One region of the Streptomyces sp. NPDC031274 genome, then DNA from elsewhere that is predicted to be linked to it. Evidence: riboswitches for the same ligand, from Rfam matches in the RefSeq annotation. Region 1 holds a riboswitch; each other region holds the start of a gene.
The links. Region 1 has a riboswitch for S-adenosylmethionine ahead of ACZ5CR_RS17995 (putative leader peptide). Riboswitches for the same ligand answer to the same signal wherever they lie in the genome.

Region 1 (9,425 bases):
CCCCCGGCCTGACCCGCCCGGTGCCGGTCGATGATCGTCGAATCCTGACGGAAGCATTGACGTGCTCTTGCCACGCTCATACTTTTTGGTCGGTAATCCGAACCACGTCCGGCATGTCGAACGTCCGGTATATCGAACGTACAGGTCAGGAATGAGGCGCCCATGGCCCCCGCACCCGCCAGACGAGCCGTCCTTCGCGCCGCAGCTCTCGCGGCGGCGGCACCGGTGATCCCGTCCCTCGCCGCAGGCAGGGCGGCCGCGGCTCCGCGATCCGTGGTCGGCTCCGCGGCCGACGCGAGTGCGCCGACCGCTCTCGCCACCCCGTCCGCCTGGACCGCACAGCCGTTCGCGCTGGGGGACGTGGCACTCCACAAGGGCGTCTTCGCCGCCAAGCGTGCCCTGATGCTCGACCACGGCAGGGGCTATGACGTGGACCGGCTGCTCCAGGTGTTCCGCGCCAACGCGGGGCTCTCCACCCGGGGTGCGGTGGCCCCCGGCGGCTGGGAGGGACTCGACGGCGAGGCGAACGGGAATCTCCGGGGCCACTACACCGGCCACTTCCTCACCATGCTCTCCCAGGCGTACGGCAGCACGGGCGAGAAGGCGTACGCCGACAGGATCCGCTCCATGATCGGGGCGTTGACTGAGGTCAGGGAGGCGCTCCGCCGCGACCCGAGCGTCCTCAGGGTTCCCGGTAAGTTCGGTACGGCCGCGGAGAACGTAAGGGGCTCGCACCAGTACGTGGATCTCCCGGCCGATGTCCTCGGCGGCGCCACGGACGTGACCCTCTCGGCCTGGGTGAAGCCGACCCACGACGCCGACTGGACCCGGATCCTCGACTGCGGCAACGACACGAGCCGCTACCTCTACCTGGCCGCCCGCACCGCGGATGGAGTCCCGCGCTTCGCCATCACGGCGAACGGGCCCGGCGGCGAGCAGGGCGTCAACGGCACCGAGCCACTGGCCCTGAACGAATGGAGCCACGTGGCGGTGACGATCGAGGGCGCCACCGGCACGCTCTACGTCAACGGCCGTGCGGTCGCGGCGAACACCTCGATGACCCTTGATCCGGCCGCGCTCGGCTCCCTGAAGAACAACTGGCTCGGCCGCTCCCACTACGCGGCCGACCCGGTCTTCGCCGGCGCGTTCGACGAGGTCAACTTCTGGTCGCGGGCCCTGACCGCCGCGGAGATCTCGGGGCTCCAGGACGCGCCCGCCGCCGGTTCACCGGCCGGTGCGGGGGACTTGGCGGCGTACGCCTTCGACGAGACCAGCGGCGACTCCTTCGCCGACAGTTCTGGCCACGGCCGACACGCCACCTTGCGCCGCACCTGGGGCGGGCCGAGCCATCCGGGGTTCCTCGCGGCGTACCCGGAGACGCAGTTCATCGCCCTGGAGTCGATGACGAGCGGCGACTACACCAAGGTGTGGGCGCCGTACTACACGGCGCACAAGATCCTGCGCGGTGTCCTCGACGCCTACCTGTACACGGGCGACGAACGAGCGCTCGACCTCGCGTCGGGCATGTGCGACTGGATGCACGCGCGCCTGTCCAAGCTGCACGGGAGCACCCTGCAACGCATGTGGGGCATCTTCTCCAGTGGGGAGTTCGGCGGCATCGTGGAGGCGATCTGCGATCTGTACGCCATCACCGGCCAGGCCGAACACCTCGCCCTGGCCCGCCTCTTCGACCTCGACAGGCTCATCGACGCGTGCGCCGCGGGCGACGACACCCTCGACGGGCTGCACGCCAACCAGCACATCCCCATCTTCACGGGCCTGCTGCGGCTCTACGACGAGACGGCGGAGCGCCGCTACCTCACCGCCGCCAAGAACTTCTGGGGCATGGTCGTACCGACCCGTATGTACGGCATCGGCGGCACGAGCACCGGCGAGTTCTGGAAGGCTCCCGGTGTCATCGCCGGAACGCTCAGCGACACCACCGCCGAAACCTGCTGCGCGCACAACCTGCTCAAGCTGAGCCGGGCGCTGTTCCTCCACGAGCAGGACCCCGCGTACATGGACTACTACGAGCGGGCCCTGTACAACCAGGTCCTCGGTTCGAAGCAGGACAAGGCCGACGCGGAGAAGCCCCTCGTCACGTACTTCATCGGTCTGCTGCCGGGCCACGTGCGTGACTACACGCCCAAGGCGGGCACGACCTGCTGCGAGGGCACGGGCATGGAGAGCGCCACCAAGTACCAGGACTCCGTCTACTTCCAAAAGGCCGACGGCTCCGCCCTGTACGTCAACCTCTACAGCCCCTCCACGCTGACCTGGAAGGAGAAGGGCGTCACGGTCACACAGACCACCGACTACCCGAGGGAACAGGGCACGACGCTCACGGTCCGGGGATCCAGGGCCGCCTTCGATCTACGGCTGCGCGTACCGGCCTGGGCGGGGAGCGGCTTCACCGTGACCGTCAACGGCAAGAAGGTGAAGGCCGATCCGGCGCCCGGCAGCTACTGCTCCCTGTCCCGCACATGGCGGGACGGCGACACCGTCCGGGTTTCCCTCCCCTTCCGGCTACGGGTGGAGAAGACCCCCGACAAGCCGGAAGTCCAGGCCCTGTTCTACGGACCGGTCCATCTCGTGGCCCGCGACAGCGCGAAGACCTACTTCCGGTTCGCTCTCCACGGAAACGCCGCACTCTCCGGCGACCTGCTCCCCAACCTCGAGCCGATAGCCGGCGAACCGCTCCACTACACACTCGACGGCATCCCCCTCGCGCCCTTCTTCGAAGGCACGGAAGACCCGACGCACGCCTACTTCCAGCGGTCCGAACCCAAGGTGGTCTTCGGCACGATCGACTCCGGCGTCGCCAACCCGACGGGGACAGGGGCCGACGGCACGACCCTCCTCGACGAGATCTGGTCGGCCGCTCCCTTCAGGAACAAGAGCGCGTTGGTCCAGCATGTCCAGGCCACCGTGGACTCCTGGGTGGGTGCCGGCCGACTGGGCGCGGGTGACGGCAGGAAGGTGGTGCGCACGGCGAAGGAGGCTTCTTACACGAGGTGATGGGGGTGGTTGGCACAGAAGGCCGGGTGGTCGTCCAGGCGGCGCACATAGGCGCGCACGTGGGGGCGGGAGCGGGCCGCCTCAGCCGCATCCGGGGTGAGGTGGACGAGCCTCGCCCACAAGTCCACGTCCGCTGCCGTGAGTTCGTCGCCCACGAGGTAGGAGTGGGCGGCAAGACGGCAGTCGATCCTGTCCAGTGTCGCGGGGGTGAGCGGCCCGGCGAGCAGCTCGTGCCAGGTGTCGATCCGTGCTGCCAGGGCCGGTCGGCGCAGGACGGGCAGCGGGCCACTGCCGTGTGCGGCAAGGCGGCAGGCCAGGTCGCGCAGGATGTCCGGCGTGTGGTTGCTGACGACGTGACCGCTCCACCGGTCGCACAGGGCCGGAACGGTCAGCGGCCCTTCGAAGTGGTGCTCGGTGGCCTCGTAACAGCGGTGCAGCGAGTCGAGCGCCGCAGTGGTGTGCGGTGCCAGGAGGGTGGTGGTGACCGACTCCCTGAGCCCGAGCAGGTCGAGGGTGATCGAGACGCGCAAGGAGTCCGGACATTCTGCCGAGAGATACAGGTGGTAGCGGTGGGGCGCCGGGTAGAAGCCGCCCGCCACGTCGTCGCCGATGCGGCTGCGGATCGGCGCGGGACGGGCGAAGCGTGGGCCGGTGTCGCGTGGGCCGGTGTCGCGCGGAGAGCATGAATCCGCGGGGGAAGTCGGGTGGGAAGCAGGGCGGGAAACAGTACGGGAACGGTGCGACGTGATCTCGGGCATGGCTCTCCAGGGAGGGGAGGGGCGCCGACCGGCGGCGGCACGCGCGGGGCCGGTGGCACAGCGGGGGAGAGGGGGATCCGTGGCCGCAGAGGGCCGCAGTGATGAGGCTTCTTGTCCGGAGGCGTCGCTGGTGTGTGGACGCTGCGCGGACGTCAGACAGCTGGCACCGAGGCGCTGCACACGCGCAGCAGATCGATGTGAAGGCGTCTGGTCAGGAAGCGAGGGCGGGGCCGGGGCGCGGACAGGGGAGGCCGCTGGATGCTGTTCCCCTCACCGACCGCCCTGGACATGTCCACCAGCCCTGCCGTCGAGGCCCGTCGTACCCGGGGCCGCGCTTGCCCCGCCGCCACGGCGGGACCCGGTCGTCACCCGGGGCACCCCGTCGCGGAGGAAGGGTTGCCCGCCAGCGGGCCGGGGCCGATGACCCGCTCGGGCAGGAACCCTGCCGGGCGGGCGCTGACAATCGTGACCGTCCCCGGAAGTTTGAGTCCGGGTGCCTGTCTCCGTCAAGAAGGCCCGCACCAGGAACAGAAGGAGTGGTCCGGTGGTTGACTTGACGGAGACAGGCGACGAGGCATGTACGACGCTGTGAGAACGCCCATGATCCACGGGCATTGCGCACCGCTACGACCTCACGTAACGTCCCGAGCAGGTTACGAGTGTCAGCGTCAAGCCCTGGCTTGCTGACCGGCAACCCTCCCACGCGGCGGGGTGCTCCAGGTGAGGACCAGGCGGTGCCCGTCCAGGGTTCCGCAAGCGCGAGACCGGCGAGGCTCCAGGCCCGCCGAGTCGGAAGGGGCGGAGGTGACGGACGTGCCAGCTGTGTCAGCCGTACCGCCCCTGTCGCCCGTGCCGCCCGCGCCCGCCCCGCGCGTCATGGTGATCGCCCCGAGCCGCCAGGTGCATCTGTACTCCCGGCCGCACATCGATCTGCAGCGTGTCGCCGGCGCGCTCTGTCGTTCCTGACCCGTCACCCCGCCGCCGCACCCTCGGATCCGAGGGGCCGGTGTTCTCGTACGGTCGCACGGTCGATCAGGAAGGCACACCTTTCGTGTCGTCATCACCTTCGTTGCCCCATTCGCCTCATTCCTCCGCTTCTTCTGCCGACTCTGCCGCCGCGCTGCACCTCGCCGTCGCGCTCGACGGCGCGGGCTGGCACCCGGCCGCCTGGCGCGAACCGGTCGCCCGCCCGGGGGAGTTGCTCACCGCCCGGTACTGGGCCGATCTGGTCACCGAGGCCGAACACGGCCTGCTCGACTTCGTGACGATCGAGGACGGGCTCGGGCTCCAGTCGTCCCACTTCACCGAGCCCGACGGACGCACGGATCAGGTACGCGGGCGGCTCGACGCCGTCCTCATCGCCGCCCGTGTCGCCCCGCTGACCAGCTACATCGGACTCGTGCCGACGGTGGTGGCCACGCACACGGAGCCCTTCCACACATCCAAGGCGATCGCCACGCTCGACTACGTCAGCACGGGCCGCGCGGGCGTACGGGTGCAGGTGTCAGCACGCCGTAACGAGGCCGCGCACTTCGGGCGCCGCACGCTTCCCGCCCTCGATGCCGTCGAGGACCTCGGCAGGCCGGACGTACGGGAACTGACCCTCGACCTCTTCGACGAGGTGGCCGACTACGTCGAAGCCGTGCGTCGGCTCTGGGACAGCTGGGAGGACGACGCGGAGATCAGGGACGTCGCCACCGGCCGCTTCGTCGACCGCGACAAGCTGCACTACATCGACTTCGAGGGCAAGCACTTCAGCGTCAAGGGCCCCTCGATCACCCCACGGCCACCGCAGGGCCGTCCCGTCGTCAGCGCGCTCGCCCACGAGACCCCGACCGAGGCCCCGTTCCGGCTGCTCGGCCGCTCCGCCGACATCGGATACGTCACCCCGCGCGACGCCGGGCACGCACGCGACATCGTCACGGCGGTCCGCGGCGAACAGGAAGCTGCCGGGCGGGCCGACGAGCCCCTCCACCTCTTCGGCGACCTGGTGGTGTTCCTCGACGACGATCCGGCCGCCGCCGTGGCCCGCAGGGAGCGTCTGGACGCCCTCGCGGGACACCCGTACACCAGCGACGCACGTGTGTTCACCGGCACGCCCGCCCAACTGGCCGACTTGCTCCTGGAGTTGAGTCAGTCCGGACTCACCGGGTTCCGGCTGCGCCCCGCCGTCGTCGGCCACGACCTCCCGGCGATCACCCGGGGCCTGGTGCCAGAACTCCAGCGCCGCGGCGCCTTCAGGCACGCGTACGAAGCCGACACCCTGCGCGGTCTCCTCGGCCTCGCCCGCCCCGCAAGCCGCTACGCCGCCGCCACCGCCTGAGCCGGAAGGAACCCGACATGAGCAAGTCACCGGACAAGCCGCTCAAGCAGATCCACCTCGCGGCACACTTCCCCGGCGTCAACAACACCACCGTATGGAGCGACCCCGAGGCCGGGAGTCACATCGAGTTCAGCTCCTTCGCGCACTTCGCACGGACCGCCGAGCGCGCCAAATTCGACTTCCTCTTCCTCGCCGAGGGGCTGCGGCTTCGCGAACAGGGCGGGAAGATATACGACTTGGACGTCGTCGGGCGCCCCGACACGTTCACCGTGCTCACCGCGCTCGCCGCCGTCACCGAACGCCTCGGCCTGACGGGCACCATCAACTCCACCTTCAACGAGCCGTACGAGGTGGCCCGCCAGTTCGCCAGCCTCGACCACCTCTCGGGCGGGCGCGCCGCCTGGAACGTCGTGACCTCCTGGGACGCCTTCACCGGCGAGAACTTCCGGCGCGGCGGGTTCCTGCCGCAGGAGGAGCGGTACTCCAGGGCGAAGGAATTCCTCAGCACGGCGGGCGAGCTCTTCGACTCCTGGCGCGGGGACGAGATCGTCGCCGACCAGGAGGCCGGCACGTTCCTGAGTGACGCCAAGGCGGGCGCCTTCGTCCATCAGGGGCAACACTTCGACATCCAGGGGCAGTTCAACGTCCCGCGCAGTCCACAGGGCCGACCTGTCATCTTCCAGGCCGGTGACTCGGAGGAGGGGCGCGAGTTCGCCGCCGAAGGCGCGGACGCGATCTTCAGCCGGTACAGCACGCTCAAGGAAGGGCAGGCGTTCTACACGGACGTCAAGGGCCGCCTGGCCCGCCACGGCCGCACCCACGACCAGCTGCTCATCCTGCCCGCGGCGACCTTCGTCCTCGGGGACACGGATGCCGAGGCGGAGGAGCTCTCCCGTGAGGTGCGGCGCCGACAGGTCAGCGGCGCCACGGCGATCAAGCACCTGGAGTTCGTCTGGAACCGCGACCTCTCCGCGTACGACCCGGAGGGCCCGCTGCCCGACATCGACCCGGACGTCGGCGAGCACACCATCGCCCGCGGGCGTGCCCAGGTGCGGATGTACCGCGACCCGCTGGCCACCGCTCGGGAGTGGCGCGAGCTCGCGGCCGCGAACAAGTGGTCCATCCGTGACCTCGTCATCGAGACCGGCAGCCGTCAGTCCTTCGTCGGCTCCCCGGCCACCGTCGCCGAGACGATCAACTCCTTCGTCCAGGCCGACGCGAGCGACGGCTTCATCCTCGTTCCGCACATCACCCCCGGCGGCCTCGACGCCTTCGCCGACACCGTGGTCCCGCTGCTCCAGGAACGCGGCGTCTTCCGCACGGAGTACGAGGGCACCACCCTGCGCGACCACCTCGGCCTGGCTCACCCCGACGCCGACGCGGACGCCGGGGTGCGCTTCCCCCAACCCGCTTCCGTACCCACACCCGTGCCCGCGTCGGCCGACCACTGAGGAGGATCACCGCCCATGTCAGACATCCCGCTCAGCGTCCTCGACCTGGTACCGATCTCGTCCGGCTCCTCCGCGACCGTGGCGCTGCGCAACTCCATCGACCTGGCCCGGCAGACCGAGCGTTTCGGGTACGCCCGCTACTGGTTCGCCGAGCACCACCTCAACCCGGGTGTGGCGGGCACCTCACCCGCGGTCGTCCTCGCCCTGACCGCCGCCGCGACCTCGACGATCCGGCTCGGGGCGGGAGCAGTGCAGCTCGGTCACCGCACCGCGCTCTCCACGGTCGAGGAGTTCGGCCTGATCGACGCGCTGCATCCCGGGCGCCTCGACCTGGGCCTCGGCCGCTCAGGCGGCCGACCGCCCGGAACGCCCGCCGCCGCGCCGCCGACCGCCACCCCCGTCGTCGACGGCCGTGCCCCCAACGGGCTGCGGATCCCGGCACGCTTCTCCTACGAGCACCTGCTCGGCTCACCCCGCGTCGCCCTCCAGCGCAAGCTGCTCCAGCAGCCGCACGCCGAGGCGCAGGACTACGGGGAGCAGGTCGACGACATCCTGGCGCTTCTCGCCGGAACATATCGCTCCGACGACGGCATCGAAGCGCATGTCGTGCCCGGTGAGGGCGCCGACATCCAGGTGTGGATCCTGGGCAGCAGCGGCGGCCAGAGTGCGGACGTCGCCGGTCGGGGCGGCCTGCCCTTCGCCGCGAACTACCACGTCAGTCCTGGCACGGTGCTCGAGGCCGCGGAGGGCTACCGCGCCGCGTTCAAGCCCTCCGACGTACTCGACAAGCCCTATGTCAGCGTCTCCGCGGACGTCGTCGTCGCCGAGGACGACGAGACAGCACGCGAACTCGCCGCGGGTTACGGCCCATGGGTCCGCAGCATCCGCACGGCCGAGGGCGCCATCCAGTACCCGACGCCGGAAGAGGCGCGCCGCCACAACTGGACCGACGCGGACCGGGCACTGGTCCAGGACCGCACCGAGACCCAGTTCACGGGTTCTCCCGGACGCGTGGCGGATCTCCTGGAACAGCTCCAAGAAGCCACTGGGGCGGACGAGTTGCTCATCACCACCATCACCCACGGTCACGCCGACCGGGTGCGCTCCTACGAACTGCTCGCCGAGGAGTGGCGCCGCAGGTGACCTGTCCGTCCGCCGGGCGCTCCCACGTCCGGCGGACGGACTGACAGGGACAGAGAAGGCCATCGACAAGGTCCCGGGCCGGTCGGCCTTCGAGCAGGACATCGCTGTGAAGGAGCTGTCCCGTGCCGCGGGCTGAGACCGGGGTCGGCCCCGGCTGACATCGAACTGCCCGACAACGAACTGCTGGTACCCGTCACGTATTTCAAGTGCGCGGTATTCCCGCCGCACGCAGGCCCTGGGGGCGAGCCTCAGCTCCCGTCCGGAGTCGGTGGGCGTCCGGCCGGGATGAAGGCGACCACTTAGTCCTCGAACCCTTCATGCAGGCCCCACTCTTCGCGGGCCATAGCGGCTTCGTGTCTGGCTCGGGAGTCTTGGCGTCCCCTGGCGTAGACGTGGACGGTGTAGACCGTGGCCGGGTCGAGCTGTAGGGCTGGGGCGTATCCGTGGGCACCTGGAAGCCAGCCCGCAGCTGGTGTGGCAGGGCCTGTGGTGGGGCCGGACATGCTCATCCGCCCGCCTGAAATCGGTACGTAGGGCCAGGTGCCGAGTAACTGCCATTCCTCCGGCTGTTGGACCGGCTCGGCCTCGGTGAGTATGAGGGTCACCCAGGCGTCGTGGGACTGCACGCAGCTGACGACAGTGAGCTGGCCGGGGGCGATGATCACAGGCTTGTCGGTGCGGAAGTCAGGTGTCCGGTCGCCACCCTCCCACTCGGTCTCGATGTCCTCGTGG
Region 2 (9,425 bases), on a different contig from region 1:
CAGGGCGACCTCGAAGCCTCCACCCAACTGGTGCACATCTGCGCGTCGTTGGCGGACCGGGTCGACGATCCGGCGGCGGCCGACGCCGCTCTCTACCTCGAAGGGGCCCGCCTTGCGCTGACCGGCCGCCCCGCGCGGACGATCGTCCTGCTCGCACCGGCGGCCGGGTCGCCCGGCTGCGGCGGCGGTTCCCCCGCCGTCAAGCTCCTCGTGCTCGGCGTCCTGGCGTTCGCCCGACTCCATCTGGGCGAGTTCGACCGGGCCACCGCGAGCGCCGACGCCCTGCGCGAGGAGTGCGAGCGGCACGGCGAGCTGTGGATGCGCAGTTACGCCTTCGACCTGCTGTCCAGGGCCGCGCTGAGCAACGGCGACCCGGAGTCGGCCGTGCGGCACGCCCGCGACGCCCTGCCGATCAAATGGCGGTTCCGCGACGTCTTCGGTGCCGCCCTGAGCATCGACGCGCTGACCTCGGCCATGGCCGACCCCGAGCAGACCGGGCGGCTGCTCGGTATCTCCGATGTCCTCTGGCGCTCCAGCGGCGTCGCACAGATGGGAAGTCCCTATCTCGTTGCCGTCCGCCAGGCCTGCGAGCGCCGGATCCGCGACGCCATCGGCGACCCGGCGTACGAGGCCGCCTTCCGCAAGGGGCTTGAGTCCGACATCGACGACGGCATCGCCTATGCCCTGGCAACGCCCGAGGGCGGTACCCCTTCCTGAGAAGGGGTACCGCCCTCGGTACGTGAAGACTGGCCTACCGAGCCGAAGAGGCTCAGAAGTCCATGTCACCGCCCGGCATGCCGCCGCCGGCCGGGGCAGCGCCCGCCTTCTCCGGCTTGTCGGCGATGACGGCCTCGGTGGTGAGGAACAGCGCGGCGATCGACGCGGCGTTCTGCAGGGCAGAGCGCGTGACCTTCGCCGGGTCGAGGATGCCCTCGGCGATCATGTCGACGTACTCACCGGTCGCGGCGTTCAGGCCGTGGCCGACGGTGAGGTTGCGCACCTTCTCGACGACGACACCGCCCTCAAGGCCGGCGTTGACCGCGATCTGCTTCAGCGGGGCCTCAAGGGCCAGCTTCACAGCGGCGGCACCGGTGGCCTCGTCGCCCTCGAGCTCAAGCTTCTCGAAGACAGCGGCGGCCTGGATGAGGGCCACGCCACCACCGGCGACGATGCCCTCTTCGACGGCGGCCTTCGCGTTGCGAACGGCGTCCTCGATGCGGTGCTTGCGCTCCTTGAGCTCCACCTCGGTCGCGGCACCGGCCTTGATGACCGCAACACCGCCGGCGAGCTTCGCCAGGCGCTCCTGCAGCTTCTCGCGGTCGTAGTCGCTGTCCGAGTTCTCGATCTCGGCGCGGATCTGGTTGACGCGACCCTGGACCTGGTCGCTCTCACCGGAGCCGTCGACGATCGTGGTCTCGTCCTTGGTGATGACGACCTTGCGGGCGCGGCCGAGCAGGTCGAGACCGGCGTTCTCCAGCTTGAGGCCGACCTCCTCGGAGATGACGGTGCCACCGGTGAGGATGGCGATGTCGCCGAGCATGGCCTTGCGGCGGTCACCGAAGCCCGGGGCCTTGACGGCGACGGACTTGAACGTGCCACGGATCTTGTTGACGACCAGGGTCGACAGGGCCTCGCCCTCGACGTCCTCGGCGATGATCAGCAGCGGCTTGCCGGACTGCATGACCTTCTCGAGGAGCGGAAGGAGGTCCTTCACGTTCGAGATCTTCGAGTTGACGATCAGGATGTACGGGTCGTCGAGCGACGCCTCCATACGCTCCATGTCGGTGGCGAAGTACGCCGAGATGTAGCCCTTGTCGAAGCGCATGCCCTCGGTGAGCTCAAGCTCGAGCCCGAAGGTCTGCGACTCCTCGACGGTGATGACGCCTTCCTTGCCGACCTTGTCCATCGCCTCGGCGATGAGCTCGCCGATCTGGGTGTCGGCGGCGGAGATGGAGGCGGTCGAAGCGATCTGCTCCTTGGTCTCCACGTCCTTGGCCTGCTCGAGCAGGGCGCCCGAGACGGCCTCGACGGCCTTCTCGATGCCACGCTTGAGGGCCATCGGGTTGGCACCGGCGGCTACGTTGCGCAGGCCCTCGCGGACCAGCGCCTGCGCCAGGACGGTCGCGGTCGTCGTGCCGTCACCGGCGACGTCGTCCGTCTTCTTCGCGACCTCCTTGACCAGCTCGGCGCCGATCTTCTCGTACGGGTCCTCGAGCTCGATCTCCTTGGCGATGGAAACACCATCGTTGGTGATCGTGGGGGCACCCCACTTCTTCTCGAGGACGACGTTGCGACCCTTGGGGCCCAGGGTCACCTTGACGGCGTCGGCGAGCTGGTTCATGCCGCGCTCGAGGCCGCGCCGTGCCTCCTCGTCGAACGCGATGATCTTGGCCATGTGAAGTGGTCCTCCCGGACAGGGGTGGCATGCTCCGGATCGCATCGGTGCCCGCGACGGACGGCCTGCAAACCGTGTGGTTCCTTGCCCCACCCGGCCTGCGGGCCTCACCGACCCGATCCAAGTTCTGTCACTCTCACTAGGAGAGTGCTAAGCCCAATGATTAGCACTCGACCCCTACGAGTGCAAGCGTCTCTCACGGATCCCAGACACATGGGGGGCGCACATCCGGGGGCGTACGCACGAGGGGCCCGTACCCCTGTCGGGATACGGGCCCCTCGTCACTCGCTAAGTCGCTGGCCGATCGCGCCGAGATCAGACGGCGAGCTTGACCATGTCCGCCTGTGGACCCTTCTGGCCCTGCGAGATCTCGAACTCCACTCGCTGACCTTCTTCAAGGGTGCGGTAACCGTCCATCTGAATCGCGCTGTAGTGGACGAAAACATCCGCACCACCGTCGACCGCGATGAAGCCGTACCCCTTCTCCGCGTTGAACCACTTGACGGTGCCCTGAGCCATGCCTAACTCCCCTATTACTGGCCCTTGCACGGACCCGCACTTCGCGGGCCCGGGTCAGACCTCACCCCCCCAATGGGTTGTGGAGGCGTGCGCCGGAACGCGTCGACCGCCGCTGAATGTATCTGCCCAACTGCCCTCTGCAACAGGTCAATCGGACGAGAATTCTGGGCACGCGCGATCGGAAATATGCGGAGAATTTGCCGGAGTTCAGGGCAAGTCGGGCCGGGCAAATGCCGCAATAGACTCAAAAGGGCAAGGCGCTTTGGCTACTTCTTGTCGGCCCGGGGCCGACTTCGTCTACGCGCTCGACGCCAAAAGCGAAGCTTGCTTCCCAACTGTACCGCGCTCAACCACATGGAATTGCCCCCTCCGCTTCTCTCGCGGAGGGGGCAATAGAGGTGACGCTGCGTGCTTTCAGGCGGATTCAGCAACCGCCCGCGACGGCGGGAATGATCGAGACGCCGGCGCCGTCCGGCGTCGCGGTCTCAAGGCCCTGCTCGAAACGGACGTCGTCGTCGTTCACGTACACGTTCACGAAGCGCCGCAGCTTGCCCTGGTCGTCAAGGACACGGGCCGCGATACCGGCGTGCTTGGCCTCAAGATCGGCAATGACCTCGGAGAGGTTGGCGCCCTCGGCGGCGACCTCGGACTTGCCGCCGGTGTAGGTGCGAAGAATGGTGGGAATGCGAACGTTGACGCTCATGGAATTCACCTCTTGATACGGGGAGGAAGCGCCCCGTCAGGGGCGCGAGGAACTGCGCGAGGACGGACCACGACCGCCGTTCGACGACGGCGATCAGGCCCTACGGCGATTAATCGGCAAGACCCGCGGCGCGAAACGCGTCGAGGCTGGGCTTGATCGTCGCAGTCGCCTGAGACGTCTCGGCAACAGCGTCGAGGGTCTTGAGGCCGTCACCCGTGTTCAACACGACCGTGGTGAGAGTGGGGTCGATGAGCCCCGCCTCAAGAAGCTTCTTCGTGACGCCGACCGTCACGCCACCGGCGGTCTCCGCGAAGATCCCCTCGGTCCGCGCAAGCAGCTTGATCGCGTCCACGACCTGCTCGTCGTTCACGTCCTCCACCGCGCCGCCCGTGCGACGGGCGATGTCCAGGACGTACGGCCCGTCGGCAGGGTTGCCGATGGCGAGGGACTTGGCGATGGTGTCCGGCTTCTGAGGGCGTACGACGTCGTGCCCGGCCTTGAAGGCGGTCGACACCGGCGAGCAGCCCTCGGCCTGCGCACCGAAGATCTTGTAGGGCTTGTCCTCGACGAGGCCCAGCTTGGTGAGCTCCTTGAGGCCCTTGTCGATCTTCGTGAGCTGCGAGCCCGACGCGATCGGGATGACCAGCTGGTCGGGCAGCTGCCAGCCGAGCTGCTCACAGATCTCGTACGCGAGGGTCTTGGAGCCCTCGCCGTAGTACGGCCGCAGGTTCACGTTGACGAAGCCCCAGCCCTCGCCCAGCGGGTCGCCGATGAGCTCGGAGCAGAAGCGGTTCACGTCGTCGTAGTTGCCCTCGATGCCGACGAGCTCGCCGCCGTAGACCGCGGCCATGACGACCTTGCCCTGCTCCAGGTCGTGCGGGATGAACACGCACGAGCGGAAGCCGGCGCGGGCCGCGGCGGCACCCACGGCACCGGCGAGGTTGCCGGTGGAGGAGCAGGAGAGGGTGGTGAAGCCGAAGGCGCGCGCCGCCTCGATGGCCTGCGCGACGACGCGGTCCTTGAAGGAGTGCGTCGGGTTCCCGGAGTCGTCCTTGACGAAGAGCTTGCCCTGCTCGACGCCGAGCTCACGGGCGAGGTTGTCGGCCTTGACGAGCTGGGTCCAGCCGGGGTTGATGTTCGGCTTCTCGGCGACGTCCGCGGGGACGGGCAGCAGCGGGGCGTAGCGCCAGATGTTGGCGGGGCCGGACTCGATCTGCCTCCGCAGCGCCTCGGGGTCGCCGGTCGGCAGGTCGTACGCGACTTCGAGCGGGCCGAAACAGGCCTGGCAGGCGAAGATCGGGCCGAGGGCGTAGAGCTCACCGCACTCGCGGCACGAGAGGCCGGACGCGGGGCCGAGATCCACGGAACCTGTGGTGGTGGAGGGGGTGGTGTCGAATGTTCCGACAGTCTGCGCAGCCATGGAGGCGAGGCCCTTTCTCCTCATCTTCCCCGCGGCGAATCTCACCGCGAGACGGAATTGGCACCTTCCCCGCCGAGACCTCGCGTGCGCGGTCGGCGGGATGGTTGCCGGGGCTTCAACGGGCCGTATCCCTCTGCCCCTCTGGATGAGCGGTATGGCGCCGGGCTTCAGGGGCCCGGGGCATTTGTGACGCGTCGACCCCCGACATGCGATGGTCATCCGCGTTGTTCAAGACTGTAACCGACGGCCTGGACCCTTGAGATAGTCGTCCGCACCGCGAGATGGATCACATGTAGGCCACACACAGGAGGAACCACCCGTGCTGGAAGAGGCCGAGCGCTGGCTGACCAGGCGTTCCTGGTCCGTTGCCGACCGTCCGCTCAGCGCGCTCGTCGCCGCCAAACGGGCGTCGGGAGCCTCGGTGAGCGTCGTCCTGCCCGCGCTCGACGAGGAGGAGACGGTCGGCGGGATCGTCGCCGTGATCCGCCGCGAGCTGATCGAGAAGGCCGCCCTCGTCGACGAGCTCGTGGTGATCGACTCCGGCTCGCGGGACCGCACGGCCGAGGTCGCGCGCGACGCGGGCGCTCGGGTCGTGCACCGGGACGAGATCCTGCCGCGCATCCCGGCCGTGCCCGGCAAGGGCGAGGTCCTGTGGCGCTCGCTCCTGGTGACAGGCGGTGACATCGTCGCGTTCGTCGACGCGGACCTGAAGGAGTTCTCGGCGGACTTCGTCACCGGGATCGTGGGCCCGCTCCTGACCGAGCCCGACGTGCACTTCGTGAAGGCGATGTACGACCGCCCGCTCGCCGGGGCCGCGGGTCAGGGCGGCCGGGTCACCGAGCTGATGGCGCGCCCGCTGCTCAACATGCACTGGCCTCAACTGGCCGGGTTCGTCCAGCCGTTGGGCGGCGAGTACGCGGCGCGCAGGTCTCTCTTGGAGCGGCTGCCGTTCCCCGTCGGATACGGGGTGGAGCTCGGCCTGCTCGTCGACGCGCTGCACACCGTGGGCCTTGACGCGCTCGCGCAGGTCGACGTCGGCGTGCGCAAGCACCGGCACCAGGACGGGCAGGCGCTCGGCAGGATGGCGGCGGCGATCTACCGGACGGCGCAGGTCAGGCTCGCGCTCGGGCATCACGTACGCCCCGAGCTCACCCAGTTCGAGCGGGGCGAGCACGGGTTCGAACCGCGGACCCATTCGGTGGACACGGAGGAGCGTCCGCCGATGTCCGGCATCGCGGAGTACACGGCCCGCCGCGTGGCGTAACCACCCAAGACCGGGCATTTTGTCTACATTTCCCACTTATGTGGGTCCTTATGCGGGTCAGACAGTTCATGGGAAGCGCGCGACGCGTCGGTGGCGTGGCCATGGCCACGGCCGGTCTCGCGGCAGGGGCGCTGAGCGCGGCAGCCGTGGTACCGGCCGCCGCGGACGTGATCGATCCCTTCGCCAAGCGCTACGACGAATCGCTCTACGGCGACTTCAAGACCATCGGCAACACGGTCATGGGCTGCCCGACGACGCCCGCGGACATGGCGGCGCGCTGTGCCACCGCCGCGGAGGGCGAGGGCCGCGACAACAACAACACCTTCGTCATGCGGCGGATCAACACCGCGGGCATGGACCCCGACCACGGATCGAGCACCGGCCGGGTCGCGATCCCGCCCGGCGCGAAGGTCGCGTACGCGCGCCTCTTCTTCGGCGGCAACGACGGCACGTACAAGGGCCCGAGCGGCGCCCGGCTCAAGCGCTGCGACATCTCCGGCGCCGATGTGGAGCCCTCGCCCGGCGACCCGCTCGACGCGGTGCCCTCGGTCAGCGTGGCCGGCGCCACCCCCTCGAAGGTGACCCCGGCGAACCTGGTCGGGGACCCGGCGTCGGCCAACGGCCCGCACTACTACACCGGCGAGGCCGACATCACGGGCCTCTTCAACGGCATCACCGGCGACGGAACGCCCCTGCCGGTCGCGGTCGGCGACATCTGGGCGCCCACCGGCAAGGGCTGCGTCGCGGGCTGGTCCCTGACCGTCGTCTACAAGTACGACGCCCCCGACGAGCAGTACGCGCCCGACCGCCGCAACGTCTACGTCTACGGCGGCCACGTCCTCCAGCGCTCCACCTCGCCCGCCACCAGCGTCGAGGTCGACGGCTTCTACCGCACGGACGGCAAGCCGCGCGCGAGCGTCACCGCGTACGAGGGCGACTGGAACACCCCCGGCGACCGTTTCGCGGTGGGCGGCCAGAACATCACCGAGGCGCACACGGGCAACACCAACAACTTCTTCATCAGCGAGGACGACGGCGCCCTCGACCCGAGGATGACCAACAACCTGTCCATCGACGCCAAGGAGTTCGACGTCACCGGCGGCAACTCCCGCGCCCCGGCCGCCGCCGAACCGATCCCGGTCGGCTCGACCTCCACGACGCTGAGCTTCTCCACGAAGGGCGACACCTACGTCCCCTCGGCCCTCGCGCTCTCCGTCCCGGTCCCCGACCTGGAGGTGACGAAGACGGCGAGCCCCAAGAAGGTGAAGCCGGGCGGCACCCTGACCTACACGGTCAAGGCGAAGAACATCAGCAAGCTGAACTACCCGAACGCCAAGTTCAGCGACGACCTGACGGACAACCTCGACGACGCGACGTACCGGCACGACGCGGAGGCGACGACCGGCGAGGTCTCGTACACCAGACCGAGGATCAGCTGGACCGGCGACATCCCGGCCGGGCACACCGCGACGGTGACGTACTCGGTCAAGGTCAACGACCCCGTCAGCGGTGACGGCAAGCTGCTCAACGACGTCGACGTCGAGTCCCCCCGCTCCAACTGCGACGCGGGCAGCGCCGACCCCAGGTGCGGGGCGGCGCCGGTCATCGAGCGCAAGCAGCCGAAGCTCAAGGTCAGCAACGTGCCCGCACGGCGGACCGCGCCGGTGTGCAGCGACGTCAAGAACACCATCACCCTCAAGAACCCCTCGGGCAGCACGCGCACCGGGGCCACCGCTTCCTGGCAGGTGACGCCGGGCTCGAAGCCGGTCGCCAGCAGCGGGACGATCACCGAGCGGGGCAGGACGTACGTCTGGAAGGGCGATGTCCGACCGCACGGCAAGGTCACCGTCACCCAGCGGGTCAAGGTGTCCTGCACGGCAGGCGCGATCCGGGTGATCACGGTGACGGCCCCAGGCAGCAACTGCCCCCGGTCCGTCCGGGGCGGCGACGACCCGTGCACCTCGGCGATCCTCGCCACGCGGCAGCGGGTCCAGGCGCGGCCCGCCCCGCAGCACCAGCACAACGAGCCCGTGGGAGCGGCGGCGGCGAGCGGTCCGGGTGAACTGGCCGACACCGGCAGCGACTCCGGCACGATGCTGTACACGGGCCTCGCGATCTCCCTTTGCGTGCTCGGCGCGCTCGCGGTGGCGGCGGCGCGGAGCAGGCGGGACTAGCGGGGCAGGCCTCGACATCGGCCTTGACGCTGCTCCCTGAACGTATACGGCCGGGCCCGCAAGGGTCCGGCCGTACGTTTGAGCCCTTCCGCTAAGGGCTAGGTTCGGCACATGGTCTCCGAGCACGCCCAGATCCTCGTCGCGTCCAACCGCGGCCCCATCACGTACTCCCTGGAGGAGAACGGCGAACTGACGGCGAAGCGGGGCGGCGGAGGGCTCGTCTCCGGGCTCAGCGCGATCGGCGACTCCGCCGGGGACTCCCTGTGGGTCTGCGCGGCGCTGGGTGACGGCGACCGGGAGGCCGTGCGGCGCGGGGTCGGTGAGCCCGGCGTGCGGATGCTCGACATCGACGCGCGGGTGCACGCCGACGCGTACAACGGCATCGCGAACTCGGTCCTCTGGTTCGTCCACCACATGCTGTACCAGACGCCGCTAGAACCGGCCTTCGGCCCGGAGTTCCGGGCGCAGTGGGCGTCGTACGAGACCTACAACCGGGCCTTCGCGGAGGCGCTCGCGCAGAGCGCCGCAGGGGAGGCGGCGGTCCTCGTCCAGGACTACCACCTGGCCCTGGTGCCGGGGATGCTGCGCGAACTCCGCCCCGACCTGCGCATCGGCCACTTCTCCCACACGCCGTGGGCCCCGGTGGACTACTTCCGGATGCTGCCGGACGACGTCGCGGAGCAACTGCTGCGCGGCATCCTGGGCGCCGACCGGGCGGCGTTCCTGACGGGCCGGTGGGCGGACGCGTTCACGGAGTGCTGCGTCGCCGTCCTCGGCGGTACGTCGGGGACGCGGATCGGGGTGCACGGGCTCGGGGCCGACGCGGACTTCCTGCGGGAGCGGTCGCGGCGGGACGATGTGGAGGAGCGGCTCGTCGCGCTGCGGGAGCAGGTCGGCACCGGCCGACGGGTGATTGTCCGGGTGGACCGGACGGAACTGTCGAAGAACAT
Region 3 (9,425 bases), on a different contig from region 1:
CCTGCGATCGGTGACAGGACCTGAGCACTGGAAGGAAATGGCGTCCGCGCTGAACTTCCCGTTCTCGGCGACGAACACCACGATCCTGGTGCTCTCCTCTCTCACGTGTCAGCTAGGCGTGTTCGCCGCTGAGCGTGGTGACGTGAAGAAGCTCCGGATGTGGTTCATCGTCACCTTCATCATGGGTGCGGTCTTTATTGGTGGTCAGGTGTACGAGTACACCGAGCTGGTCAAGCACGAGGGCCTCTCGCTCTCGTCCGACCCGTACGGCTCGGTCTTCTACCTGACCACCGGCTTCCATGGCATGCACGTGACAGGCGGGCTCATCGCCTTCCTGTTGGTCCTCGGCAGGACGTATGCGGCCAAGAGGTTCACCCATGAGCAGGCGACCGCAGCCATCGTCGTGTCCTACTACTGGCACTTCGTCGATGTTGTCTGGATCGGTCTCTTTGCCACGATCTACATGATCAAGTAAACGGATGCCGGGCTCACGACGGGCCCGACGTTCCGACTCATTCCAGAAGCATCGACGCAGAAGATCCTGACACCGGGGTAATCCGTGAAAAAGCTCTCCGCACGACGACGCCACCCGCTGGCGGCGGTCGTCGTCCTACTCCTCGCGCTGGCGGCCACCGGGGGGCTGTACGCCGCGTTCGCACCAGCGGACAAGGCGCAGGCCGACGACACCGCCCAGTCCCTCGCCATCGACGAGGGCAAGAAGCTGTACTCCGTGGGCTGCTCCAGCTGCCACGGAACCGGCGGTCAGGGGTCCTCCGACGGTCCTAGCCTGGTGGGCGTCGGCGCAGCCGCCGTCGACTTCCAGGTCAGCACCGGCCGCATGCCGCTGCAGCAGCCGGGCGCCCAGGCGCCGAAGAAGAAGGCCATCTACAACCAGGCCCAGATCGACCAGCTCGCGGCGTACATCGCCTCGCTGGGCGCGGGCCCGACCGTTCCCACCGAGAAGCAGTACAGCCCGGACGGGGCGGACATCGCCAAGGGTGGCGAGCTGTTCCGCACCAACTGCGCGCAGTGCCACAACTTCACCGGTGAGGGCGGCGCGTTGACGAAGGGCAAGTTCGCCCCTTCGTTGGAGGATGTCTCCCCGAAGCACATCTACGAGGCCATGCAGACCGGCCCGCAGAACATGCCGTCCTTCCCCGACACGACGATGCCGGAGAAGAACAAGAAGGACATCATCGCGTACCTCGACGCGGTCAACGGCGAACAGACCGAGAGCCCTGGCGGTCTCAAGCTGGGTGGCCTGGGTCCGGTCAGTGAAGGCCTGTTCGGCTGGATCTTCGGTCTCGGCACGCTGATCGCGGTCGCCGTGTGGGTCGCCGCTCGGACCGCAAAGGCCAAGAAGTCATGAGTAGCAAAGAGAATCCAGAAGAGAACCTGCCCAGCGTGCAGGAGACCGAGCACGGCTCGGTGGCGGTAGCGGACGAGAACCCGTTCGCCGACCCGGGGCTTCCGCCCCACGAGCATCGTGTCCAGGACATCGACGAGCGGGCCGCCAGGCGTTCCGAGCGTGCGGTCGCCTTCCTGTTCACGCTGTCGATGCTGGCCACGATCGGCTTCATCGCCTCGTACGTGGCCTTCCCGGTCGACAAGCGCGTCTACATCTTCCCGATCGGCCACATCAGTGCGCTGAACTTCTCCCTGGGCATGACCCTGGGCGTGGCGCTCTTCTGCATCGGCGCGGGCGCGGTCCACTGGGCCCGCACCCTGATGTCCGACGTGGAGGTCGCCGACGAGCGACACCCGATCGAGGCCGAGCCCGAGGTCAAGGCCAAGGTCATGGCCGACTTCAAGGCCGGTGCCGCGGAGTCGCAGTTCGGCCGGCGCAAGCTGATCCGCAACACGATGTTCGGCGCGCTCGCCATGGTGCCGCTCTCCGGCGTCGTCCTGCTGCGTGACCTCGGTCCGCTGCCCGAGGACAAGCTGCGGCACACGCTGTGGTCCAAGGGCAAGCTGCTCGTGAACATGAACACGAACGAGCCGCTGCGTCCGTCGGACGTCCAGGTCGGCTCGCTGACCTTCGCCAAGCCCGAGGGCCTGGAGGAGCACGATCACGACTTCCAGAAGGAGATCGCCAAGGCGGCCCTGATGATCGTCCGGATTCAGCCGGCGGACATCAAGGACAAGCAAGAGCTCGAGTGGTCGCACGAAGGTGTCGTCGCCTACTCGAAGATCTGCACCCACGTCGGTTGCCCGATCTCCCTGTACGAGCAGCAGACGCACCACGTCCTCTGCCCGTGCCACCAGTCCACCTTCGACCTCTCCGACGGTGCCCGAGTGATCTTCGGCCCGGCCGGTCACGCGCTGCCGCAGCTGCGCATCGCCGTGAACGAAGAGGGCTACCTCGAGGCGCTCGGCGACTTCGCCGAGCCCGTCGGTCCTGCATTCTGGGAGCGCGGATGAGCACTACGGCGAACGACAACCGTAAGAAGGAGGCGCCCGCCGGTGAGCGGGTCGCCGACTGGGCCGACGGCCGCCTGGGGATCTACTCCCTGGCCAAGGCCAACATGCGCAAGATCTTCCCGGACCACTGGTCCTTCATGCTCGGTGAGATCTGCCTCTACAGCTTCATCATCATCATCCTCACGGGTGTGTACCTGACCCTGTTCTTCCACCCGTCGATGAACGAGGTGGAGTACCACGGCAGCTACATCCCGCTGCAGGGCCAGCTGATGTCCGAGGCGTTCAACTCGACCATGCACATCAGCTTCGATGTGCGCGGTGGTCTGCTGATCCGGCAGATCCACCACTGGGCGGCGCTGATCTTCCTCGCGGCGATGTTCGTGCACATGATGCGCGTCTTCTTCACGGGTGCCTTCCGCAAGCCGCGCGAGGTCAACTGGGTCTTCGGCTTCCTGCTGTTCGTCCTGGGCATGTTCACCGGCTTCACCGGTTACTCGCTCCCTGACGACTTGCTCTCCGGTACCGGTGTGCGCTTCATGCAGGGCGCGATCCTGTCCGTGCCGATCGTGGGCACGTACCTCTCGATGTTCCTGTTCGGCGGGGAGTTCCCCGGCGGCGACTTCGTGGCCCGGTTCTACTCGGTGCACATCCTGCTGCTGCCGGGCATCATGCTCGGCCTCGTGGTGGCGCACCTGATCCTGGTCTTCTACCACAAGCACACGCAGTTCGCGGGTCCCGGCAAGACGAACAACAACGTCGTCGGCATGCCGCTGCTGCCCGTCTACATGGCGAAGGCCGGAGGCTTCTTCTTCCTGGTCTTCGGTGTCATCGTCGCCGTCTCTGCGATCGCCACGATCAACCCGATCTGGGGGATCGGCCCCTACCGGCCGGACCAGGTCTCCACCGGAGCCCAGCCCGACTGGTACATGGGCTTCTCCGAGGGTCTGATCCGTGTCATGCCGGGCTGGGAGATCAACGCCTGGGGTCACACGCTCGTCCTGGGTGTGTTCATCCCGCTGATCATCTTCCCGCTGGTCCTGGTCGCGATCGCGGTCTATCCGTTCATCGAGTCCTGGGTCACCGGCGACAAGCGCGAGCACCACATCCTGGACCGCCCGCGCAACGTCCCGACCCGTACGGCCTTCGGTGTCGCATGGATCACCTGGTACTTCGTGCTGCTCGTCGGTGGTGGAAACGACCTCTGGGCCACGCACTTCCACCTGTCGATCAACTCGATCACCTGGTTCGTGCGCATTGCCTTCTTCGTGGCACCGGTCCTCGCCTTCATCGCCACCAAGCGGATCTGCCTGGGTCTGCAGCGGCGCGACAAGGACAAGGTCCTGCACGGCCGCGAGTCGGGCATCATCAAGCGCCTGCCGCACGGTGAGTTCATCGAGGTCCACGAGCCGCTCAACCAGGAGCAGCTGCACACGCTCACCGCGCACGAGCAGTACGCGCCGGTCGAGATCGGCCCCGCGGTCGACGAGAACGGTGTCGAGCGCAAGGTGAGCGGGCCGCAGAAGCTCCGGGCCAAGCTCTCCAAGGGCTACTACGGGGAGGACAACCAGATCCCCAAGCCCACCACCGAGGAGTACAAGGAGATCACGAGCGGCCACGGCCACCACTGATCCCCTGACGCTCTGCGGCATTGAAGTACTGAGGTACTGACCACAAGGTCGCCACGGCGAGAGCCCCGTCCCCTGCATCCAGTGCATGGACGGGGCTCTTTGCCGTCCCCAGGGCTGGATAAGGTGTTCCTGTCCTACGCCTATACGAACCCAGGAGCGGCAGATGAGCGCTGTGACCCCCGCAGGAGGCAACACCGCGGCGGCCCGTTCCTGGCCCGGTGTGCTGAACGGTCTTCTTGAGGGACGCGACCAGAGCACCGATGACACGGCGTGGGCCATGGACCGCATCATGCGCGGTGAGGCGTCCGACGCGCAGATCGCGGGCTTCGTGGTCGCGCTGCGCGCCAAGGGCGAGACCGTGGAGGAGATCTCCGGCCTCGTACGCACGATGTACGAACACGCCAATGTGATCGAGGTGCCGGGCCAGACGGTCGACATCGTCGGCACCGGCGGCGACGGGGCCAAGACCGTCAACATCTCCACGATGTCCGCGATCGTGGCCGCCGGCGCGGGTGCGAAGGTCGTCAAGCACGGCAACCGCGCCGCCTCCAGTGCCTCGGGCGCCTCCGACGTCCTGGAGAAGCTCGGGGTGAATCTGGAGCTTCCGCTGAAGCGGGTCGTCGAGGTGGCCGAGGAAGCCGGGATCACCTTCTGTTTCGCCGTGAAGTTCCACCCGGCCCTGCGACACGCCGGTGGGGCGCGCAGCCAGCTGGGGATCAGGACCGTCTTCAACGCCCTGGGTCCGCTCACCAATCCCGCCAAGGTGCGGGCCCAGGCGGTCGGGGTCGCCGACGCGCGGATGGCGCCCATCGTGGCCGGGGTCTTCGCCGAGCGCGGGCACTCGTCCCTCGTCTTCCGCGGCGACGACGGGCTCGACGAGCTGACGACCACGGCGACGTCGCGGGTCTGGGTCGTGCGGGACGGCGTCGTGCGGGAGGAGGCCTTCGACCCGCGGGACGTCGGCATCGACCTGGTCCCCGTGGAGGCGCTGCGGGGCGCTGACGCCTCGTACAACGCCGAGGTGGCGCTGCGCCTCCTGGACGGTGAGAGCGGCCCTGTGCGGGACGCCGTGCTGCTCAACACGGCGGCGGCCCTGGTGGCCCTCTCGCCGGGCGAGGGGACCCTCGTGGAGCAGATCGGCGCCGGTATCGCCAGGGCGGCGGAGTCGATCGACTCCGGGGCCGCGAAGAAGTCCCTGGAGCGCTGGGTGGCGGCCAGCAACAGGTGAGCGTGGCGTGAGTGTGGCGCACACCGCAGTCCGTATCGCGGACTGCGGTGTGCACCGGGAAGATCGTGTGGCAAGATGCTGCGCAGGTCATGAGTGACAGCGATTAGGCCCCGGCTCGCTGTCCGGCAACCCTCCGTCCGTGGCGGGGTGCCCCGGGTGAAGACCAGGCCGTACGCAGCAAGGCGTATGGCAAGCGCGGACCCCTGCGCACTCGATGAGTGTCATACCCCTGGGGTCCTGGTCCTCAAGGGAGCAGTCTCGTGAGCAAGCGAATGCGATAGGGCTTTCCGGCCCCTTTTCCGCACCCCCCTTTTCTTTCATCACTGCAGCGCCGTACGTGCGCCCTCGCAGTGAACTCGCCTGCCTTCCCACGGGAGTTCGCCATGTCTGTCCCCACCGCTGTCGCCGACCGATCCGTCTGTGCCGAGCCGCTGCCCGTCCTCGGCCGTGACGTCACCGTGCCGCTCGTCACCGGCGGCGAAGTGACCTACGCGGCGCTCGACTACGCGGCGAGCGCTCCGGCGTTGCAGCGCGTGTGGGACGACGTGGCCGCGTACGCGCCGTACTACGGCAGCGTGCACCGGGGTGCCGGATACCTCTCGCAGCTCTCCACCGACCTCTTCGAGAACAGCCGTGCCACGGTCGCCGAGTTCCTCGGCTGCCGCGAGGACGACCAGGTCGTCTTCACGCGCTCGACCACCGACTCGCTGAACCTGCTCGCCGCCGCCCTGCCCGCCGACTGCCAGGTCTTCGTCTTCGAGACCGAGCACCACGCCTCGCTCCTGCCGTGGCGCGACGCCCGCGTGACGTACCTGAACGCCCCGCGCACCGCCGAGCAGGCCGTCGCCACCCTGGAGCGCGCTCTCGCCGACCGCGACCCCCACGGGCCCGCCCTGGTCTGCGTGACCGGCGCCTCGAACGTCACCGGTGAGCTGTGGCCGGTGAAGGAGCTCGCCGCCGCCGCCCACGCGCACGGCGCCCGCATCGTCCTCGACGCCGCGCAGCTCGCGCCCCACCACCCCGTCTCCATCGACGAGCTCGACGTCGACTGGGTCGCCTTCTCCGGTCACAAGCTGTACGCGCCCTTCGGCTCGGGCGTCCTCGCGGGCCGCTCCGACTGGCTGCGGGCGGCCGAGCCCTACCTCGCGGGCGGCGGCGCCTCGCGCAAGGTCGCGCGGCGTACGGACGGCGGGGTGGACGTGGAGTGGCACGACACCGCCGCGCGGCACGAGGCCGGTTCGCCGAACGTCATCGGCGTGTACTCGATCGCCTCCGCCTGCAAGGCGCTGACCGAGGCGGGCTTCGACGAGCTCGTCGCCCGCGAGCGCCACCTCATCGCGAAGGTGAAGGAGGGCCTCGCCGATGTGCCCGCCGTGAAGGTGCTCTCGCTCTTCGGTGACGACGCGCCGCGCGTCGGCGTCATCTCCTTCGTCGTAGAGGGCTGGAACAGCTCGCACTTCGCCGCCGCGCTCTCCGCCGAGTACGGAATCGGCGTACGCGACGGCCTCTTCTGCGCCCACCCGCTGGTGCGCACCCTGCTCGGCAGCGACCCGCAGACCCAGGGCGAGTGCGGTGCCCCCGAGGCCGCGCCCGGCGAGAAGTCGCTGAACGCGATCCGCGTGAGCTTCGGCGCGGGCACCCCCGACGAGCACGTGGAGCGTTTCGTGCGCGCCGTGCGGGAGCTGGTGGCGGACGGCGCGCGCTGGAACTACCGCACGGAGGAAGGCCGCTGCGTGCCGGACACCACGGCCGCCTGAGGCGGTGAAAGGGGCCGGGCGCCGCGAGACCGGCTCCGAGATGCGGAAACGCCCGTCCGGCACTCGGCGGGACCGGTACCCGGCGAGTTCAGCACCCCGCGACGGCTCAGGAGTCGAGGCCGATGGCGAACGCCGCTTCGAGGTCGTGCTGGGAGTACGTGCGGAACGCGACATGCGTGTCCGTGCCCTCCACACCCGGGATCTTGCTGATCTTGCCGGGGATGACGTCGGCCAGGTCGTCGTGGTGCGCGACACGCACCATCGCGATCAGGTCGTACGTGCCGGTCACGGAGAAGACCTCGCTGACGCAGTCGAGGGCGGCGATCGACTCGGCGATCTCCGGGATCCGGTCCACGCTGGTCTTGATGAGCACGATCGCGGTGATCACGGCTGACTGTCTCCCTCGATGACGGGTGCTGGCTTCTTCACTCTAGCCCTCCCGTCTCCCGCCCCCGCCCTTCCAAAGAGGCGCTCCGCGCCCGCCTGTTTCTTCTGACATACCGCACCCACGCGTAGAGAAAGCCCAGGGAGAACCCCACGATATGGGCCAGATAGGCGACACCGGGGCCCTGCCCGCCCTGCAGGGCCGCGAGCCACTGCAGCGCCACCCAGAACGGCAGCACCACCCACGCGGGGAAGCGCAGCGGCAGGAAGAAGAGGAACGGGAAGAGGCTGGTGACCCGCGCCTTCGGGAAGAGCCGCAGGAACGCGCCGAGCACCGCGGAGATCGCCCCCGACGCGCCCACCAGGGTCTGGTCGGAGCCCGCGTGGGCGACCGCGTAGGCGAACAGGGCGAGATAGCCGCAGCAGAGGTAGAAGAGCGCGAACTGGCAGTGCCCCATCCGTTCCTCGGCCATCGCCCCGAAGACGAAGAGGAAGAGCATGTTGCCCAGGAGGTGCAGCCAGCTGCCGTGCACGAAGAGCGCGGTGGCCGGGGCGAGCACGGGCCGCAGCGCTCCGCTGAACAGCTCCGAAGGGACCACGCCCCAGCGCTCGAAGTAGGCCTGCTGGGCGGCGAGCAGCTTGTCACCGGTGCCGTACGTGGGATTGAACCCGGACATCGGGGAGATCAGGAACACCAGACAGCAGACGGCGATCAGGCCGTACGTCACCGGGGCCGACTGCCCCCTGAGCGTCCGGACCGCCGTCGTACCCCACGTCTTGATCATGAACAGAGCATGACGTAAGCGCAGCAAACCGTACAGAGTGCCCCGCCGCGTGGGAGGCCGCCGCATGGAGACCCTTACAGGCCTTAGGGTTACGGGCACCACGCACCATGGAATTCCGAAGGAAAGCGAACAGCCACGATGACGGTTCCTCTGCCGACCGACACCACCCGGTGGCGCTGCGCGCTCTGCGGCAACCTCACGCGCTTCGACGTCACCCGCAGTTCGAAGGTTGTCGAATATGTGCACCTCGACCTGGCCGGTGAGTCGAACATCGAGGAACGCGAGGTGGTCAGTGAGACCATCGAGTCGGTGCGCTGCCGTTGGTGCAACGCGGTGGACCAGGTGGAACTCGTGGACAGGCCGGGTGCCGGCTCCTGAGGGAGCGGGGCCCGCACAGCTAGTGGGGTGACGGATGGTGGAGAGCGCGAGCGGGGAGCCGGACGACGGCACCGCTGAGGTGCTCGACCGTCCGCTGCCGGACGGAGTGCGTCGGCGGGTCGTCCAGATCGTCTCGGACGGCTTCGGCGGCCTCACGGTCGGCGAACTGCCCGCACAGTTGAGGCAGTACGCCCGCTTCACGCCGACCCGGCGCGCGAAGTTCGCGGGCAACGCGATGGCGACGGCCCTGGAGAGCGACCCGCTCTTCCGCCAGCGCATCGGCGAACGTCTCAGAGAGGCGCAGCCCGAGCTCACCGGCGCCCTGGACGCGGGAGCACCACCCCCGGCCGCGGACCCCCTCGATGTGGCGGCCGCGGCCTATGTACTGCGCCCCACCGGCTGGGTGAAGCTGGTGACCGCCGCGGGCGAGGAAGCCCTGCGGGCGGACGCCGAGCGCGTGGACGACGAGACGCGGGCCGAGCTCGAACGGCTGCGCGCGGAACTCTCCGCGGCGCGCGGCCAGACGAAGGCCGACACCGAACGGCTGCGCGCGGAGCTGGAGTCGGCGAAGAAGGAAGCCGAATCGATGCATCGCAAGCTGCGCGGTGCCCTCAGCGACGTCAAGCGCGGCGAGGCGGCCCTGCGTAAAGCCACCGCCGAGTTCGACGCGGCACGCGCCGACGGCCAGGCGCAGCTGTCCGCCGCCGAGAGCGAGTCCCGGCGGCTCAAGGCGCGGCTCAGCGAGACCGAGGCGGCCCTTGAGGCGAGCCGCAGGGCGGCGCGCGAGGGGCGCAGCGTCGAGGACATGCGGGTGCGCCTGCTGCTCGACACTGTCCTGGAGTCC

Region 2: linked by a shared signal. The riboswitch ahead of thrC (threonine synthase) and the one ahead of ACZ5CR_RS17995 (putative leader peptide) in region 1 are both predicted to bind S-adenosylmethionine.
Region 3: linked by a shared signal. The riboswitch ahead of ACZ5CR_RS21050 (aminotransferase class V-fold PLP-dependent enzyme) and the one ahead of ACZ5CR_RS17995 (putative leader peptide) in region 1 are both predicted to bind S-adenosylmethionine.

Annotation. Positions count from the first base shown of each region.
Region 1 is NZ_JBVIHP010000010.1:92,364-101,788, forward strand. It holds gene ACZ5CR_RS17985 (beta-L-arabinofuranosidase domain-containing protein) at 163-3,018, shown strand; gene ACZ5CR_RS17990 (glutathione S-transferase family protein) at 3,006-3,776, opposite strand; SAM riboswitch class IV at 4,103-4,247, opposite strand; SAM riboswitch class IV at 4,428-4,541, shown strand; gene ACZ5CR_RS17995 (putative leader peptide) at 4,590-4,742, shown strand; gene ACZ5CR_RS18000 (LLM class flavin-dependent oxidoreductase) at 4,846-6,099, shown strand; gene ACZ5CR_RS18005 (NtaA/DmoA family FMN-dependent monooxygenase) at 6,117-7,550, shown strand; gene ACZ5CR_RS18010 (LLM class flavin-dependent oxidoreductase) at 7,566-8,693, shown strand; gene ACZ5CR_RS18015 (hypothetical protein) at 8,993-9,425, opposite strand, start outside.
Region 2 is NZ_JBVIHP010000020.1:24,318-33,742, reverse strand. It holds gene ACZ5CR_RS28890 (ATP-binding protein) at 1-717, shown strand, start outside; gene groL (chaperonin GroEL) at 770-2,395, opposite strand; gene ACZ5CR_RS28880 (cold-shock protein) at 2,711-2,914, opposite strand; gene ACZ5CR_RS28875 (MoaD/ThiS family protein) at 3,339-3,617, opposite strand; gene thrC (threonine synthase) at 3,727-5,061, opposite strand; SAM riboswitch class I at 5,055-5,189, opposite strand; gene ACZ5CR_RS28865 (glucosyl-3-phosphoglycerate synthase) at 5,357-6,301, shown strand; gene ACZ5CR_RS28860 (DUF7927 domain-containing protein) at 6,370-8,475, shown strand; gene ACZ5CR_RS28855 (alpha,alpha-trehalose-phosphate synthase (UDP-forming)) at 8,587-9,425, shown strand, end outside.
Region 3 is NZ_JBVIHP010000012.1:223,440-232,864, forward strand. It holds gene ctaE (aa3-type cytochrome oxidase subunit III) at 1-475, shown strand, start outside; gene qcrC (cytochrome bc1 complex diheme cytochrome c subunit) at 560-1,369, shown strand; gene qcrA (cytochrome bc1 complex Rieske iron-sulfur subunit) at 1,366-2,421, shown strand; gene qcrB (cytochrome bc1 complex cytochrome b subunit) at 2,418-4,049, shown strand; gene trpD (anthranilate phosphoribosyltransferase) at 4,213-5,277, shown strand; SAM riboswitch class IV at 5,363-5,479, shown strand; gene ACZ5CR_RS21050 (aminotransferase class V-fold PLP-dependent enzyme) at 5,661-7,034, shown strand; gene ACZ5CR_RS21055 (Lrp/AsnC family transcriptional regulator) at 7,141-7,422, opposite strand; gene ACZ5CR_RS21060 (rhomboid family intramembrane serine protease) at 7,460-8,203, opposite strand; gene ACZ5CR_RS21065 (hypothetical protein) at 8,342-8,581, shown strand; gene ACZ5CR_RS21070 (NYN domain-containing protein) at 8,616-9,425, shown strand, end outside.